3 regions of the Neobacillus sp. MER 74 genome follow, and region 2 is predicted to be linked to each of the others. Evidence: riboswitches for the same ligand, from Rfam matches in the RefSeq annotation. Region 2 holds a riboswitch; each other region holds the start of a gene.

Region 1 (5,220 bases), on a different contig from region 2:
CCAAATTCTTTATATCTATCGTTCATGTGGCCCACCATTGAATCACATGTATTTGTGGCTCGATAAACCATCGCCAGTGGTGCCCCGCCAATGAGTGCCCAAAACATGGGGGCAGTCACCCCATCACATGTATTTTCAGCCACCGTCTCAATTGCCCCCCGAGCAATTTCACCCTCATCAAGGTTTTCTGTATCACGGCCAACAATATAAGAAAGTTTTTTCCTCGCTTCAGAAAGTTCCCCTGCACTTAATGGTCGATAGACTTCTAGTGCCGCTCCCTTTAAACTCTTTTGAGCAATAGTTGTTGATATAATGATACTTTCTATTAGTATCCCAACAAATGGGTGAACACGATAACTTGCCAAAATTACAACGAATACAAGTGAATAAACAAAGAGTAAAATAAAAAGGAGCATTCCCACCCCTTTCCATTTTTTAAACTTTCCCTTATTTAATCGTTTTTCAAGAAATGAAATCATTGTACCAATCCATTTAACAGGATGAGGCCAGTTGGGTGGATCGCCAATAAACATATCGATAATGTACGCAATGGTTATCGCGGCTAAATGATAAACTAACATGTTCGTTTCCTTTTGCTTGATTTTTGAATCGCTTCTGTCGTGCATTGATAAACAGCTTTGCTAATGAGCTTTCCTAATGGGGTTATCGTTCCTGCATATTCCAGCACCTCGCCAGATTGGGTAGCAGCAATTAATATACTATCGGTCGAGGTTCCAGTCGCGAAGGTTCCGGTCACTTCATCCATTACTTTTAGATCATTCATTGCCTTAACCTTTGTTTCAGTGGCAGTCATGATGCTTTGAATAAAGGCTTCTTCAGTTAACTCCCCTTCGATAAATATCCATGTATTAATGGTTCCAGGTACCATATCAAATGAATGTAGTTCACTCTTGGAAGCATCAATCGCATTTCCAACCCCTGCTGTTACCACTACAAATATCGAGAAGCCAGTACCCGTATATCTTTTGTAAACAACATCTTCCAAAATTACTGCTGTCATCATGCCCACTGTTTCCGACGGTTCAAACCCTTTTGATTTTAGAAATAAGGCCATCTCTCTGCGATGGTCACTACATTCGTAATCCTTATTGACATGTCGATTCACAAACGACTGATGCCATCCAGTCCCCGAACCAATTACTCCTGAGGACATGGTTCTTAACGGCATGGGAGAAGTTAATTCAATCCATTCTTCTGACATCTGTAACCTCGACTCATCAATTGTAAACATGATATTGTTGTGATTTACTTTTGGCAATAATGCCATCTGTGGCGCAGCGACTCTAGGATGAGGGTGTTTTTGAATGTCGGTATGGTAGACGTCTCTGATTCGTTCTTCACGAAGGACCTCATTCGGAATGTGATTGATATTAATCCGTCCGTTTTCAAGGAGGAGCAGCCGGTCACAATAAAGCCCCGCAAGGTTTAAATCATGAAAAATAGAGATGACCGTTAAACGATTTTCTGATGTCCATTGTTTTAAGAAATCTAACAATTCTTTTTGATAGGATAAATCTAAATGATTTGTTGGTTCATCTAATAAAAGAATTTCAGGCTCCTGGGCTAAAGCTTGTGCAAGAAAAACTCTTTGTTTTTCCCCTCCTGATAACTCCTGAATATTTTTATTTTGGAATCTTGAAACACCAATTTGCTTCATTACTCTTTGAACAACTTCTTCATCGACGGAACCCCATGATTGAAACAAACCCTTTTGATGGGCATAACGCCCGAGTGAAACGGTCTCTTTCACCGTATAAGAGAAAGATTGTGAGGAATGTTGGGACAGAACAGCAATTATTTTGGCCAATTGTTTTGCCTTGTAATGCTGGAGCCGTTTTCCGTTGATAATGATTTCACCTTTTTGGATTGGTAAAATACCGCTTAGCATTTTTAAAAGGGTTGTCTTCCCACTTCCATTCGGTCCGAGGATTCCAAAAAGTTCTCCCTTTTCCACTTCAAAAGAAATCTCCTCCAGTACTGCTTCGCTCGTGTATCCGCCAGAAACCTGTTGAACGCTTAGCATCCATTAACCACTTCTTTCTCTCCTTTTTCTTTGTAGCAGGATTATTGCAAATACCGGAGCCCCAATTAAAGCAGTGATAACACCAATGGGTAATTCTGTTGGAGAAATGATCATTCTTGAAATCAAGTCGGCTAAAATTAAAAAACCTGCCCCCGATATGATAGACAAAGGAAGAAGCTGACGATGATCAGGACCCCATAATAATCTCGACAAATGTGGAATGACCAGACCAACAAAACCAATGGTGCCTGACACCGCAACGGCTGCCCCTGTTAATATCGAGCCTGCAGTCAAGATTAAGAGCTTTCTTTTATGTACATTAACACCAATATGTTGTGCCCGTTCTTCCCCAAATGACATCGCATTTAGCTCCTTGGCATTAAAAAGCAATAAACATGAGCCAATGATGAAAAATGGTAAAATAATTTTTATGTAATCCCAGCCTCTCATTGAAACACTTCCCAAAAGCCAGCCTATAATCTGCCGGAGTTCATCCCCAGTTAGTGCAATCATAAGCGAAATTATGGCTCCTAAAAAGGAACTGAAAATAATACCTGTTAATATAATGGTTTCCACTCGCATCGATTGTTCGATTTTACTTGCAAACATGAGAACTAGGAAGATTGTAAAAAAAGAGAATAAGATACTTAACAATGGTAATGTAAAGGATCCTATGAAGGGAATGGAAAGCTGAAAAAACAGGGTCAACACCGCCCCCACAGACGCTCCAGAGGATACACCTAATGTATAAGGATCTGCTAACGGATTTCTAAGCAGCCCTTGAAAGGCTGCCCCTGCAATAGCAAGGGAAGCTCCAACAAGACCTGATAAGATTACTCTAGGCAACCGAATATTTAAGACAATACTCGTATACATTGGGTCAAATTTCTCCAAGGAAATGAGCCCGAATAACTTTGCACTAATAATCTTTATGATAGTTAAGATTGGAACCGAAACCGTTCCTATCGAAATACCTATTAATATAGAAAGAATCAGGAAGATCCCAGCTATACAATAGGCTAAATACTTATTATTTAAAAACTTCAGGATAGACAGCCTTCGCAAGATCTTCTACTCCTTCAACAATCCTTGGGCCTGAGCGAGTCACACGATCAGAATCCACATCAACTACATGTTTATTCTTTACGGCGTTGACCGTTTCCCAGCCCTTTCTAGTTAAAACTTGATCCACAGGATTCTTGACATAGAATCCATAGGTAGTGACAATGACATCAGGATTGCGTTTAATCATTGCTTCTTGGTCAATTTTAATCCAGCCTTCTTGATCATTAGCGATGTTTTCAGCATTTATTACACTAAGCATTTGACCCATAAACGTATTCTTTCCAGATGTATAAATTTCTGGAGCTGGTGAAACCTCAACCAATACCTTTTTCTTTTCTTTTATCTCTCCAGCCTTTGCTTTAATTTCTGCTAATTTATCTTTCATCCCAGTGATGATTTCATTAGCTTTTGCTGTTTCACCAGTGGCTTTCCCAATCAAATCTATAGAATCAAAGACTTGATCAAAGTTTTGCGCGTCATTAACGACTAAAACAGGAATCCCTGCATCTTTTAACTGCTGAAGCCCAGCTTCAGAACTAGAAGCCCAAGAGGCATGTGCTAACACTAAATCTGGCTTTAAGGAAATAATTTTTTCTAAGTTTATTTCTTGGCCGCCAACTTTCTCCTTTTTGGTTGCCGCTTCTGGATAATTGTCGAAATCGGTTACTCCCACTACTTCCTTATCAAGACCTAAGGCAAAAACAATTTCAGTATTACTTGGGATCAGAGAAACAATGCTTTCTGGTTTCTTTTCAATAGTAACTTCCGCCTTGGTTGCATCTTTAATCGTAAGTGGATAGGTAACTTCCGCTGTTTTCTTCTCTACACTAGTATTTGAATCTTCCTTTACCTGGTCTTTCTTTTCAGCACAACCCGCTAACACTCCTACTGTCAATAATACTACTAACAGCAATGAATACAACTTCTTCATTTTTCTCCCTGCTTTCTTTGAAAAGTATCATGTATGTAACAAAAAATAAATTTTTTCTTGTGCTAAACAAAATACGGGATAACAACAAAAAACATCTCCAAAATGAAATGGAGATGTTGGTATGATAGATTCAGGTTACTAGCATAAGTAAATAGAGTCTAGCCTTCAACACCTTCCTATCCTCGTAGGTTATTGGCGCACAAGAATTAGGCAGGTTTCCTGGCTCATGATCATCGCTTCCTATGCCTTCCCATCGTATACGACAGTGACACAATATAGGTTGCTCCCATTTACAGTGGCGGGACCGCGTTGGCTTATACCAACTTCCCTTTTAAGCTTAAAATCATCTGAGAAGATTTTAGCACCTAAATTTAAAATAATATTTTTTTGTTATTTTTATTATAGAAAATGAGAAAAGATTTGTATATGATTTTTTACAACAAGTTATTGCTCAATACTTCTGCATAAATTTGCCATTTCAATTGCAGCCGTTGCTGCATCCCAACCTTTATTTCCTGCCTTTGTACCAGCTCGTTCAATGGCTTGTTCGATTGAATCCGTTGTTAACACTCCAAAAATAACAGGAATGCCACTTTTCAAATTGATCGCAGAAACACCCTTTGCTACTTCATTACAAACATAGTCAAAATGTGGAGTTGAACCGCGAATGACAGTTCCAAGTGTAATAACTGCATCGTATTTATTACTATTGGCCATTTTTTGAGCGATTAATGAAATCTCAAATGCCCCCGGAACCCACGCAAGGTCCACATCTGACTCGCTAACTCCATGTCTTTTAAGTGCATCCTGTGCACCGCTTAATAATTTACTAGTAATAAATTCATTGAAACGTCCAACAACTATTCCAATTTTTAACCCAGAACCAACTAAATTTCCTTCAAAAATATTTCCCATGTGTATGCCTCCATCAATTGTTTTGTGTAGTTGAGCTTTAGAGCGGTAATCTATGCTTCCCGCTTAACCATTCGTTCATTTTTCATTCTATATTCAACTAGATCTTTAATCGTAATCATTTTAAGGTTCATTCTCTCTGCAATTTTGAAAAGATCAGGAACGCGGGCCATCGTTCCATCCTCATTCATAATTTCACAAATAACCCCTGCAGGCTTCGCACCGCATAATTTGGCAAGATCAACAGCTGCTTCTGTATGCCCATTTC
Region 2 (5,220 bases):
TAAATATCATTTCTGATTTGATGAATTTAGGATTCGCACTAGAATCCGTTGCACTTAAGGTAAAGTAACCAGGTGTACTGTTTCCTTTCCACCATTTAAAAAATCCGGAAAACTCCACAGGTGCAATATATACATAGTCATCGTTCAGCTTTTGAATTTGCAGGTTCCCAAGCTCATAATAGCTTGTGTTCGGAACTTGTCCAAACGCTTTTTTCATTTTATTGCGTGCAAACTGCGGTGGAACACTGGCAGGTGTTTCTTTCTCATCAAAAGTTTGAATTTCTACCTTTTCATCCATCTTGGCAACTTCATACTTTTGATCCGCATTAAAGATAAATGCGGTTAAGAAATAAATTCCAAGGCCTAGACTTGCAAGGAAGAGAATTCCTTTAAGTATTCTTTCTGTGCCTTTGGCAAGAAAGGCCCCAACAGCGGTTAGGAGAATAGCTAACGGCCATACCGAGGTGAAATTTCTATCATAATTAGTAAAATAATAGAATACAAACACTGCTATCATGAGTATCAAAACAAGTGCAATGAACACGCCGATTTTGAGTGTTTTTCCCTCTTTTTTACTTTCCTTTTCAGGTTTAAAAATTGGTATTAGAACAAGCGCAGCAGCTATCCCAATAATCAATGTAAATAGAATAATGTTCCCCATAAAAATGCCTCTTTTCAATTTGGTCTTTCTTCATATACGGATATTCAATCAAATTAGTTTCATTTTAAAAAAATAATAGACTTGAAATATCATAAAGACTATACTATTATTAATAACATTGATTCACTACATATTGTTTTTATTTTTAAAAAAACAACTATATATTGTGTTAGCCTTAAGAGAAGATGCCCATTGTGGCTTAATAGGGAATCTGGTGTAAATCCAGAGCTGCCCCCGCAACTGTAAATGCTGACGAAATGAACAAACCACTGTATAAGATTGTCTAATCTATTAGGTACTTATATGGGAAGGGTTCAAAGTAGATAGAAGCATGAGTCAGGAGACCTGTCTTTCTTAAGATGTTTCAACTTCTTCGGGGATTGAGAAGATGAACGGTGGCGACAGGAGGCATGGATAGTTAATTATTTCCTTTTGTAATGTTATCGTTTCATCCGCTCAATTCCCGTTGAGCGGATTTTTTTATTATAGGGGGAAATGAAATGAAAATTGAGGAACTGCAATCTGAACATAATTACGTTTTAGAATCTATAGAACAAGTTTCAGATAAATATCAGATTAATACAATGGAACTTAGAAACAAACTAAGTCAACTTGATGTAACAGAGCTAGAAGCAAATCAACAAGCTCTAGTATATGCAGTGAATCAAATCGAAATGGACCAGCCGGATTGGACATTTGTCGCTTCCCGTTTATATCTGAATGAACTATATGGTAGGGCTGCCAAAAGTCGCGGATATGATCGTTCTCTAAAATATGGAGACTTTTATAACTTAATAAAGGATTTAACGGAAATAGGGATCTATTCTAATGATCTTTTAAACGTATATAGTAAGGATGAAATCGACCAGCTGGCGAAAGAGATAAATCCAGAACATGATTTATTATTTAATTACATAGGGTTATTTTTACTTGCAGATCGTTATCTTGCTCAAGATTATAATCGTAATGTTTATGAACTTCCCCAGGAACGGTTCATGATTATTGCAATGACCCTCATGAAGGATGAAAAAATGACTGAACGCCTGCATCTTGTGAAGGAGGCATATTGGGCATTAAGTCATTTATATATGACGGTTGCCACACCGACTCTAGCAAATGCGGGGAAAAGCTTTGGGCAGCTTTCTTCCTGCTTTATTGATACAGTAGATGACTCACTTGATGGCATTTATTTAAATAATTGGGATATTGCCCGGTTAAGTAAAGATGGCGGAGGAATTGGAATCTATTATGGTAAAGTTCGCGCCCTAGGTTCCGATATTAAGAGATTTAAAGGAAACTCATCTGGTGTGGTTCCGTGGATAAAATTGGTAAATGATACAGCTGTCAGTGTTGATCAGTTAGGTCAGCGTCAAGGGGCCATTGCTGTGTACCTTGATTTGTTCCATAAAGATATCATGAACGGGTTTCTTGACTTGAAAACAAATAATGGGGATGAACGCCGTAAAGCCCATGATATTTTCACAGGTGTTTCTATACCAGACCTTTTTATGAAAAAGTTGGAAGATAAGGATGAGCAGGGCAGAAGTATTGGACAGTGGCATACATTTTGTCCTCATCAAGTAAAACAAATGATGGGCTGGAAGGATGAACAGGGGAATCCGCTTGGACTAGAGGATTTTTATGATGAAACAGATGTTAAATATTTTACCGAAAAATATGAAGAGGCTGCAGCTAACCCACTTCTACCTCGCAAAACTTACCGTGCCATGGATATCATGACACGGATTATGGTCGCTCAATTAGAAACAGGAACCCCATACATGTTCTATCGTGATGAAGTAAATAGACAAAATCCAAATAAGCATGTATTGGGTAAAGGTCGAACTTCCATTTTTTGCAGTAATCTTTGTACAGAAATTGCTCAAAATATGTCCGCAACGACGATTGTGAACGAATATCAGAATGATGAAGGGCATATCGTGATTGTTCGGAAACCAGGAGATTTCGTTGTTTGCAATTTATCTTCTATTAATCTAGCAAAAGCAGTACCGGCGAATGTCTTAGAACGTCTCATTCGTATTCAGGTAAGAATGCTCGATAACGTGATTGATTTAAATACCATAACGGTTGGACAGGCTCAGGTTACGAATAAAAAGTACAGAGCCGTTGGGCTTGGTACATTTGGCTGGCACCACTTATTAGCATTAAAAGGGATGTACTGGGAATCTGGTGAGGCGGTTAATTATGCAGATCGTTTGTATGAGGAAATTGCGTTCCATACTATCAGTTCGTCAATGGAGCTGGCTAAGGAGAAGGGGGCTTATAGCCAGTTTAGTGGTTCTGAATGGCATACCGGAGAGTATTTTGAACGGAAAGGTTACCAATCAAATAGGTGGAATCAGCTGAAGAGGGATCTTTCAATTCACGGGATCCGGAATGGTTGGTTGATGGCGATTGCACCCAACTCCTCAACGGCGAAGATTGGAGGTTCGACAGATGGAATCGATCCCATCTATTCGGTTGAATTTGCAGAGGAAAAGAAGAACTTTAAATTTAAAGTGACTGCACCTGATTTAAATCATAGAACATACGAATATTATCGTCGTTCGAGACATGAATTAGATCAAATATGGAGCATTAAACAGAATGCCGCACGAGGTCGCCATATTGACCAAGGTATTAGCTTTAACCTCTATGTAAGGCACGATATAAAGGCAAAAGACTTGTTAAACCTTCATATGGAAGCTTGGAAGCAAGGTTTAAAGACCACTTATTATGTCAGAAGCACTTCCCAAACTGAAATTGACGAATGTGAGGCATGCCACAGTTAACAACTATTAACATCGATCGGAGGAAATATTTATATGGATATTCACATACCACTGCCTAGAATTAAATTGCTAAACCCTGATTTTCCTAATAAATCCACTGGAATTATTAACGGACAATCATCTGGATTGCTCAACTGGAATGATATTGCTTACCCGCAGATCTACGATTTATATCAAACATTGTTATCAAATTTTTGGAAAGCACAAGAAATTAATATGCAAGATGATATTAAGCAGTGGGATCTTCTTAGTGCAACAGAACAAGATGTTTTCCTGCGAATTAATACACAACTCGCTTCATTAGATAGCCTGCAAACACCTACCATGTTTCAAGTGATGGACTATGTGACGGATTCTAGTTTTAAAGCAATCTTTGCGGTCATTGCTCAGCAGGAAGCGGTGCATAATGAATCCTATTCGTACATATTAAGTTCTCTTGTACCAATTCATGAACAAAAAGAAAGGTTCAATCAAGCAAAAAGTGATCCCCTCGTCCGAAAAAGAAACAACCTGATCTTAGATGCTTATGAAAGTTTCAGAAAGAATCCAACACCTCAACATTTATTTCAACTTGGAGTGAATTCTATAAATCTTGAGGGTATCTATTTTTATGCTGGTTTTGCTTTTTTCTATCATCTTGCCCGCCAGCAAAAAATGCTAAAGACCAGTACGATGATTAGTTATATCCAACGAGATGAAATGCAGCATGCGTATTTTATGGCACAGTTTCTCCGGATACTCTTATCAGAAAACCCGGAGTTGTATACCGAAGCGAATATGGATTATGTGTATAAATCGGTAGAACAGGCAGTCCAGCTGGAAAAGGAATGGGCCCATGTGATTTTGAAGGATATAGAAGGTATTAACTTGGACGAGTATGAAAAATATACCGAATATCTTGCCAATAAGCGGCTGCGCCAGCTTGGATTACAGAACTTATTTAAAGAGAGAGAAAACCCGATGCCGTGGATCCATGTTTTCAGTGATGAAATGATGAATGAAACAAAATCCGATTTTTTTGAGCAGAAGTCGAGGACCTATGCTAAGGTAACACAATCCAACGGTTTCGATGAATTATGAAAGTTGCTTTCGTATATTCTTCTAAAACAGGGAATACAGAAGAAGTTGTTCATTTAATTTGGAAGTTATTTTTAGTAGAACAGATTGATGTCACTCTTTATCGGATAGAAGAATTTCAAATTAGAGACCTAATCAACTACGAGGCCGTTGTGATTGGAACCTATACCTGGGGAAATGGGGAAATTCCTCAAGAAATGATGGAATTATATCGTGCCTTCGAAACAATGGATGTGAAGAGGACCATGACGGGAATCGTAGGCACAGGAGATAGTGGCTATCCGAAGTTTTGTGGCGCTGTTGATGAATTTAGAGATATGTTGTACGTTCACACCAAATTAATTGTCACCCTTAAGATTGAGGTGAATTTACAAATGAATGACATTGAGCGGTGTCGAAAGTTTGTTGGTATTTTCATGGATCAGTTAAACCAGAAGCAAACCATTGTGTAGTCATTTAAGTTGTTTGAATAGTTTTAAATGAGTTTGAAGACCTCTTGTAACACAAGGGGTCTTTCAATAAACCTTATTGATATGACTGCTCTATTCCTTCTATTAAAAATCCAACATACTTTACTGCTTTCCGGTTAATTTTAGGACTGTTGGTGTCAGGCACCATGTGAAAATAGTTCATATTTCAAATATTTAGTTAATTGGTTGACCTAATAATTTTTTCAGTGCTATTATGTGA
Region 3 (5,220 bases), on a different contig from region 2:
ACCCATTCTGCTCTTCTATTGAAAAATTCCATCTCTCTTTATAGGTATCTAAGTCAGTGGCAGAGAGTACTTTTTTTGAAATCCGTTCCGCCGAATACAGCTGATTGCGATTTACACTAAACAACGCAGAAGCGTTATTAAAGGGATCTTTCTTTAACGTCAATAACGTCAATAACGTCAAATCAGCAGGCAAGGCGGCACTAGAATAATTGGTATTTCCTTGGTCAGCTAAATGCATTTCCCAGTTTTGGTCATCTGCCCTTAGGTTCTGATTCCTTAGAAGTCCCTTTAATTCTTTTATTCTTTTTCTTAATTGTTCATTTTGAGCCTGTAATTGCTTGTATTGTCTATAAATATCTGAAGAATTATTTCTATAATCATGATGGAACATCATTTGGGAACATCACACCTCCATTATTGTGCTTGCATCATTTTATGCACATTTGCCTAGGTGGTGATGTTTAATTAAACAACCCAAAGAGCCTTTCCCAAAAATGGAAAAGGCTCTTACAGTTTAAATCGTTTGATGCTGCTGTTGGCGGAGTTTCCGGGCTGCTGTCACCAAATTTTTAAGCGATGCAATGGTTTCTTCTTCATGACGTGTTTTTAAACCACAATCAGGATTCACCCAGAACTGTTCTTTCGGAATAACCTCGACACTATCTTTTAATATCGCACTAATCTCTTCTACACTGGGCACTCGTGGACTATGAATATCGTACACTCCTAAACCAATCCCAAGTTCGTATGGATTATGCTTAAGAGATTGAATCAACTCTCCATGACTTCTAGACGTTTCGATGGAAATAACATCTGCATCAAGGGCACGAATAGGCTCAATAAAGTCATTAAACTCGCAATAACACATATGGGTATGAATTTGCGTTTCATTTTTCACACTGGAGGTGGCTAACTTAAAGGCATTAACCGCCCACGCCAAATATTCCGACCATTTTTCTTTACGTAATGGCAATCCTTCACGCAATGCAGGTTCATCTACTTGAATTATCGCAATGCCTGCATCTTCTAACGCTTGAATCTCTTCTCTCAGCGCTAAGGCGAGTTGGCTGGCTACTTGTTCACGTGAAATATCATCACGGACAAAAGACCAATTTAAGATGGTGACAGGACCTGTTAACATCCCTTTCACATACTTAGACGTTAATTGCTGGGCCGCTTCTACCTCCTTCACGGTCATTGGAGCGACCCACTCGACATCACCAAAAATAATTGGTGGTTTTACGCAGCGTGAACCATAGGATACCACCCATGCCTTTTCTGTAAAAGCAAACCCTTCTAGTTTTTCTCCAAAATATTCAACCATATCCGTTCGCTCAAATTCACCATGGACGAAAACATCCAGTCCAATCTCTTCTTGAATTTGAATCCAACGAGCTGTTTCACCCTTCAAGAACGCTGCGTATTCAGCGTCGGTGAGTTCCTTTTTCCGCCAGGTTGTGCGTGTACGTTTTACTTGATCCGACTGAGGGAAACTGCCAATCGTTGTGGTTGGAAAATCTGGTAAATTTAATGCCACCTTCTGTAGAGGCTGGCGTTCATTAAATGTCAATGGACGGGCAAAATGTTCGGGTTTTACTTGTAATTCAAGCCCCTTCACCCGTGCATTTTTCCTCGCCTCATGCTGCGCTAATGCTTGGGTTGCTTTCATACTTTGTGACACACTCTTATTTCCTGCCCACGCCTCGTCACACACATAGGCTGTTAACTGTGTCAGCTCTACAATTTTCTCATCAGCAAATGATAGAGCATTTTTTAAAGTGGCATCTAAGCGAGTTTCTGCCTTCGTTGTCACAGGTACATGCTGTAAACTACATGAAGACTGAATCCAAGCTTCTTTTACACCGCTTAATAATAAAATAGCTTTTATATTAAATGCTTTTTCAGCCAAATTCGCCCGCCAAATATCCCGTCCATTTACGATGCCAATTCCTAATACTTTGTCTTGTGGGAAGCCGTGTTTTCGAAGTGAAGCCATATTCTCTTCAGAACCATGGATGAAATCAAGTCCAATCCCCGCAACCGGTAAATGAGATAGCTCTTCATACACTGATAGTCCTTCAAAATAGGTTTGTAACATGATTCGGGCAGCTGGTACTTGTTCTGCTAATTGTTTGTAAATCTCCTGGACTAGTTTTACATCATCTGCTGTAAGTGAAAGGACCAAAGCGGGTTCTTCCACTTGAATCCACTGAGCACCTGCATTTACAAGTTGCTGCAATACTTGTGCATAGAGCGGTAGAAGTTTTAAAATAAACAATGCTTTCGATTTGGCATCGTATCCTTTCGCTAATTTCACAAAAGTAAAAGGACCGATTAAAGTAGGCTTTGTCATTAGACCTAATTCCTGTTTGGCTTCTAAGAAATAATCTAAGATGTAATTCTTCGTTAATCTTAATGACTGGCCTTCATACTCAGGAACGATGTAGTGATAGTTGGTGTTAAACCACTTTGTCATTTCACATGCTACTACATTCTTTCCCCCGCGTGCCATTGCGTAATAGGTTGATAGATTTACTTCATTGCCTGTCCACTGATAACGATTTGGAACCATTCCGAACATTGCCGCATGGTCTAGCATCCGGTCATAAAAGGTAAAATCACCAACTGTTAGTAAATCCAAGCCTAATGATTGTTGGCGTTTCAAATTATTTAATCGAATCGTTTTCATCTCTAAACTAAATTGCTCCTCTGATATCGCGGACTTCCAATAAGATTCTACACACCGTTTCCACTCCCGGTTATCACCAATGTACGGGTAACCAATCGCTGTACTTACTAAATTCATTCTTCATTCCTCCTTATTATTTTTACAAAATTCCCAAATACAAAAAAGCCATCTCCGCAAAATGGAAATGGCTCTACAATCAAGTTAAAGTTATGTTTAAATGACATGCAAAAACATTGATACTCATAACTCGTTTGTCGTACAAATGAATGTCACCACCTATTTCCACGTAGGTATTTGGTGTGTACTGGAATTTGGCAGGTCTCCTGGCTCATCATCATAGTTCCTCACACCTTCCCGTCGAATAGACAGTGGTATTTGTGATTCACTCCGATTTACAGTTGCGGGACAGCGACGGAATTACACCGTTCTTCCCTTTTAAGCCAAGCCTTAGCTTGGCACCAATTCTTACACGATATGGAATTTTCACTAACTATAACATATTATAAATTTGGTGTACATAATTTTCTGAAAAAGGGTCAGATTAACATGCTTAGAATTTAATTATTTTGCTCTAGACATTGATAAACCGCCATCATTTCTCGCTTATTCAACTCACGAATACGATTAAAAATAGGAATATCTGCAACTGCCTCCGTACATAAACTTTCAGCAACAACATCACTTACGTTACCAGTTAGCCATGTTTGTACTTGTATGCCCTCGACTATTTCCTTTCGGCCCTCTTCATTGATGCCGCTCGCATGACAACTCACACATGGGATCGTTAATTTAAACACGCCATCATGGAGATTATCTTCAGAAATTACTTTCTTTCCTTTACAGAATGGACACGGATGACCTGCTTTAATCTTATTAATCTGGGTGACAATTTTTTTGTAACCAAACGCTTCATAGACATATGTTAGTTTTTTGTATTTTCCATTGGCAAAATACTTATCAATAATGGTTTCTCTAGTTTCGTCAATATTGGCAAAATCACAGATTGTGATCAGATTTTTGCTGCTTATTGCCTCGATATTGCCTTTAATTCTATCCCAGAATGGTAAAACATTTTGTAATACCATTTCATAACCGGCGAAGCTTGCTAGTTCTAATTCAAGCATTTTCAGCGATACTTGTGTTTCCCTAGGAAGTAAGGAGACATCTTCCGTAAGTGCCATATCGCCGCCAACAATTGCTTTTAGTTTTTCAAACTCTGGTAACTTCCCTACTGTTTTAATGACCTGATCAATAGGTTGATGAATAATCTCGCGAATATCCGTGTCACCAAACTTTAGTTTTTTATGGTGGTTTAGCACGGTTCCTTGACAGATTGGACAGGCAATCATCTCTTTTGATGCTTTCATATGCTCTTTAATAATGGATTTCGAAATGAACATATACCGCCCAATGATGATATTGAAGCCTTCCCATTTTCTCTGCGTCTTGCCTGCTTTATCATAAAATGACTTTTCCCAATAGCCGTATAAAAAAGTATGTCTTTCAGCTTCTGTCATCTCATTGTAGCTTTTACTAATATCATGACCAAGTTCATTCTTGATCTCATCAAAAAGGAATTGCAATTTCGGATATTGATAATATTTTAAAACTTCCATTACATCTGGATGTAATAAGCCTTCCCAAAATGGCACTGTTTTGTCTTGAATGACCACATCAAAATCAAACCTTTCGATTTCTAGGCGACCCGAACAGCTTGGACAGTGATTTTCTTGACTAAAGAAATCGAAGCTCCTTGTATCTTTAATGGTTGGATGTGCAGCCACAATATGGTTGATCAATCCACCGATTTCATAGAGAAAACTATATTGACTATACAAATGTCTTTCAAGGTCAATCGCGATAACGGGTGCGATTTTATCAGATTCATATTCACCATAAATCAAACGGGCCATTGATGATAAGCTTTTCAAGATACCGCCTTTATAGACGTTTTCTGCGTTTTTAAAATAGCTAATATGATTTTCTTTTAAGTAGTTAATGCCCTTCTTTGAATCTAGTGTTGAAGAAATATGCAAGGAAGAAACACTATTTGTCCAATTATGTTGACGAAAATAATCATCATGACTGATGACATCTAGATACCTGACAGGTTCCAGCTGTCTTTTCCCAAAATCAACGATAAAATCAGAGCTTTCTAGCATATAGGCATTATGTTCAATCATCATGATGGAGATAGATTCATCTTTTAGTATTCCCCTGATACTATCAATGAATTGGTTTAAAATATTTTGTGATAACCCCTTTGAAGGCTCGTCAAAAATAAACAGGGTATGTGGGTTTCTTGCGTTTGAAAACAGCTCAGAAACTAAATGAACACATTGAAATTCACCGGTCGATAAGGACTGTGTTTTCCTTTCTAGTGTCAAATACCCAAGTCCAAGTTTGATTAATAAGCTCAAGCGTTTATGAGCGATGTCTTCATTTGGAAGGTCCTCAATAATGTCTTCAATGGAGCGCTGAAAAATATCATCAATTTCGTCGCTGTATTTCGTGAGTTTCCTTTTAATATC

Evidence for each region. A riboswitch is a leader RNA that binds a small molecule or an ion and turns the genes downstream of it on or off. The one in region 2 is predicted to bind cobalamin.
Region 1: it holds a riboswitch for cobalamin, as region 2 does, so the genes downstream of both, M3610_RS16450 (ABC transporter substrate-binding protein) here and M3610_RS09940 (ribonucleoside-diphosphate reductase subunit alpha) in region 2, are expected to answer to the same signal.
Region 3: it holds a riboswitch for cobalamin, as region 2 does, so the genes downstream of both, metE (5-methyltetrahydropteroyltriglutamate--homocysteine S-methyltransferase) here and M3610_RS09940 (ribonucleoside-diphosphate reductase subunit alpha) in region 2, are expected to answer to the same signal.

The regions. Positions count from the first base shown of each region.
Region 1 covers NZ_JAMAUV010000009.1:122,315-127,534, reverse strand. The annotation lists gene cbiB (adenosylcobinamide-phosphate synthase CbiB) at 1-581, opposite strand, end outside; gene M3610_RS16460 (adenosylcobinamide amidohydrolase) at 575-2,044, opposite strand; gene M3610_RS16455 (FecCD family ABC transporter permease) at 2,048-3,109, opposite strand; gene M3610_RS16450 (ABC transporter substrate-binding protein) at 3,075-4,040, opposite strand; cobalamin riboswitch at 4,233-4,424, opposite strand; gene ribH (6,7-dimethyl-8-ribityllumazine synthase) at 4,485-4,955, opposite strand; partial or broken gene ribB (3,4-dihydroxy-2-butanone-4-phosphate synthase) at 5,012-5,220, opposite strand, start outside.
Region 2 covers NZ_JAMAUV010000004.1:279,580-284,799, forward strand. The annotation lists gene M3610_RS09935 (hypothetical protein) at 1-661, opposite strand, end outside; cobalamin riboswitch at 828-1,027, shown strand; gene M3610_RS09940 (ribonucleoside-diphosphate reductase subunit alpha) at 1,162-3,453, shown strand; gene M3610_RS09945 (ribonucleotide-diphosphate reductase subunit beta) at 3,487-4,533, shown strand; gene M3610_RS09950 (flavodoxin domain-containing protein) at 4,530-4,982, shown strand.
Region 3 covers NZ_JAMAUV010000012.1:31,475-36,694, reverse strand. The annotation lists gene M3610_RS18575 (outer membrane protein assembly factor BamB family protein) at 1-394, opposite strand, end outside; gene metE (5-methyltetrahydropteroyltriglutamate--homocysteine S-methyltransferase) at 515-2,806, opposite strand; cobalamin riboswitch at 2,986-3,167, opposite strand; gene M3610_RS18565 (ATP-binding cassette domain-containing protein) at 3,247-5,220, opposite strand, start outside.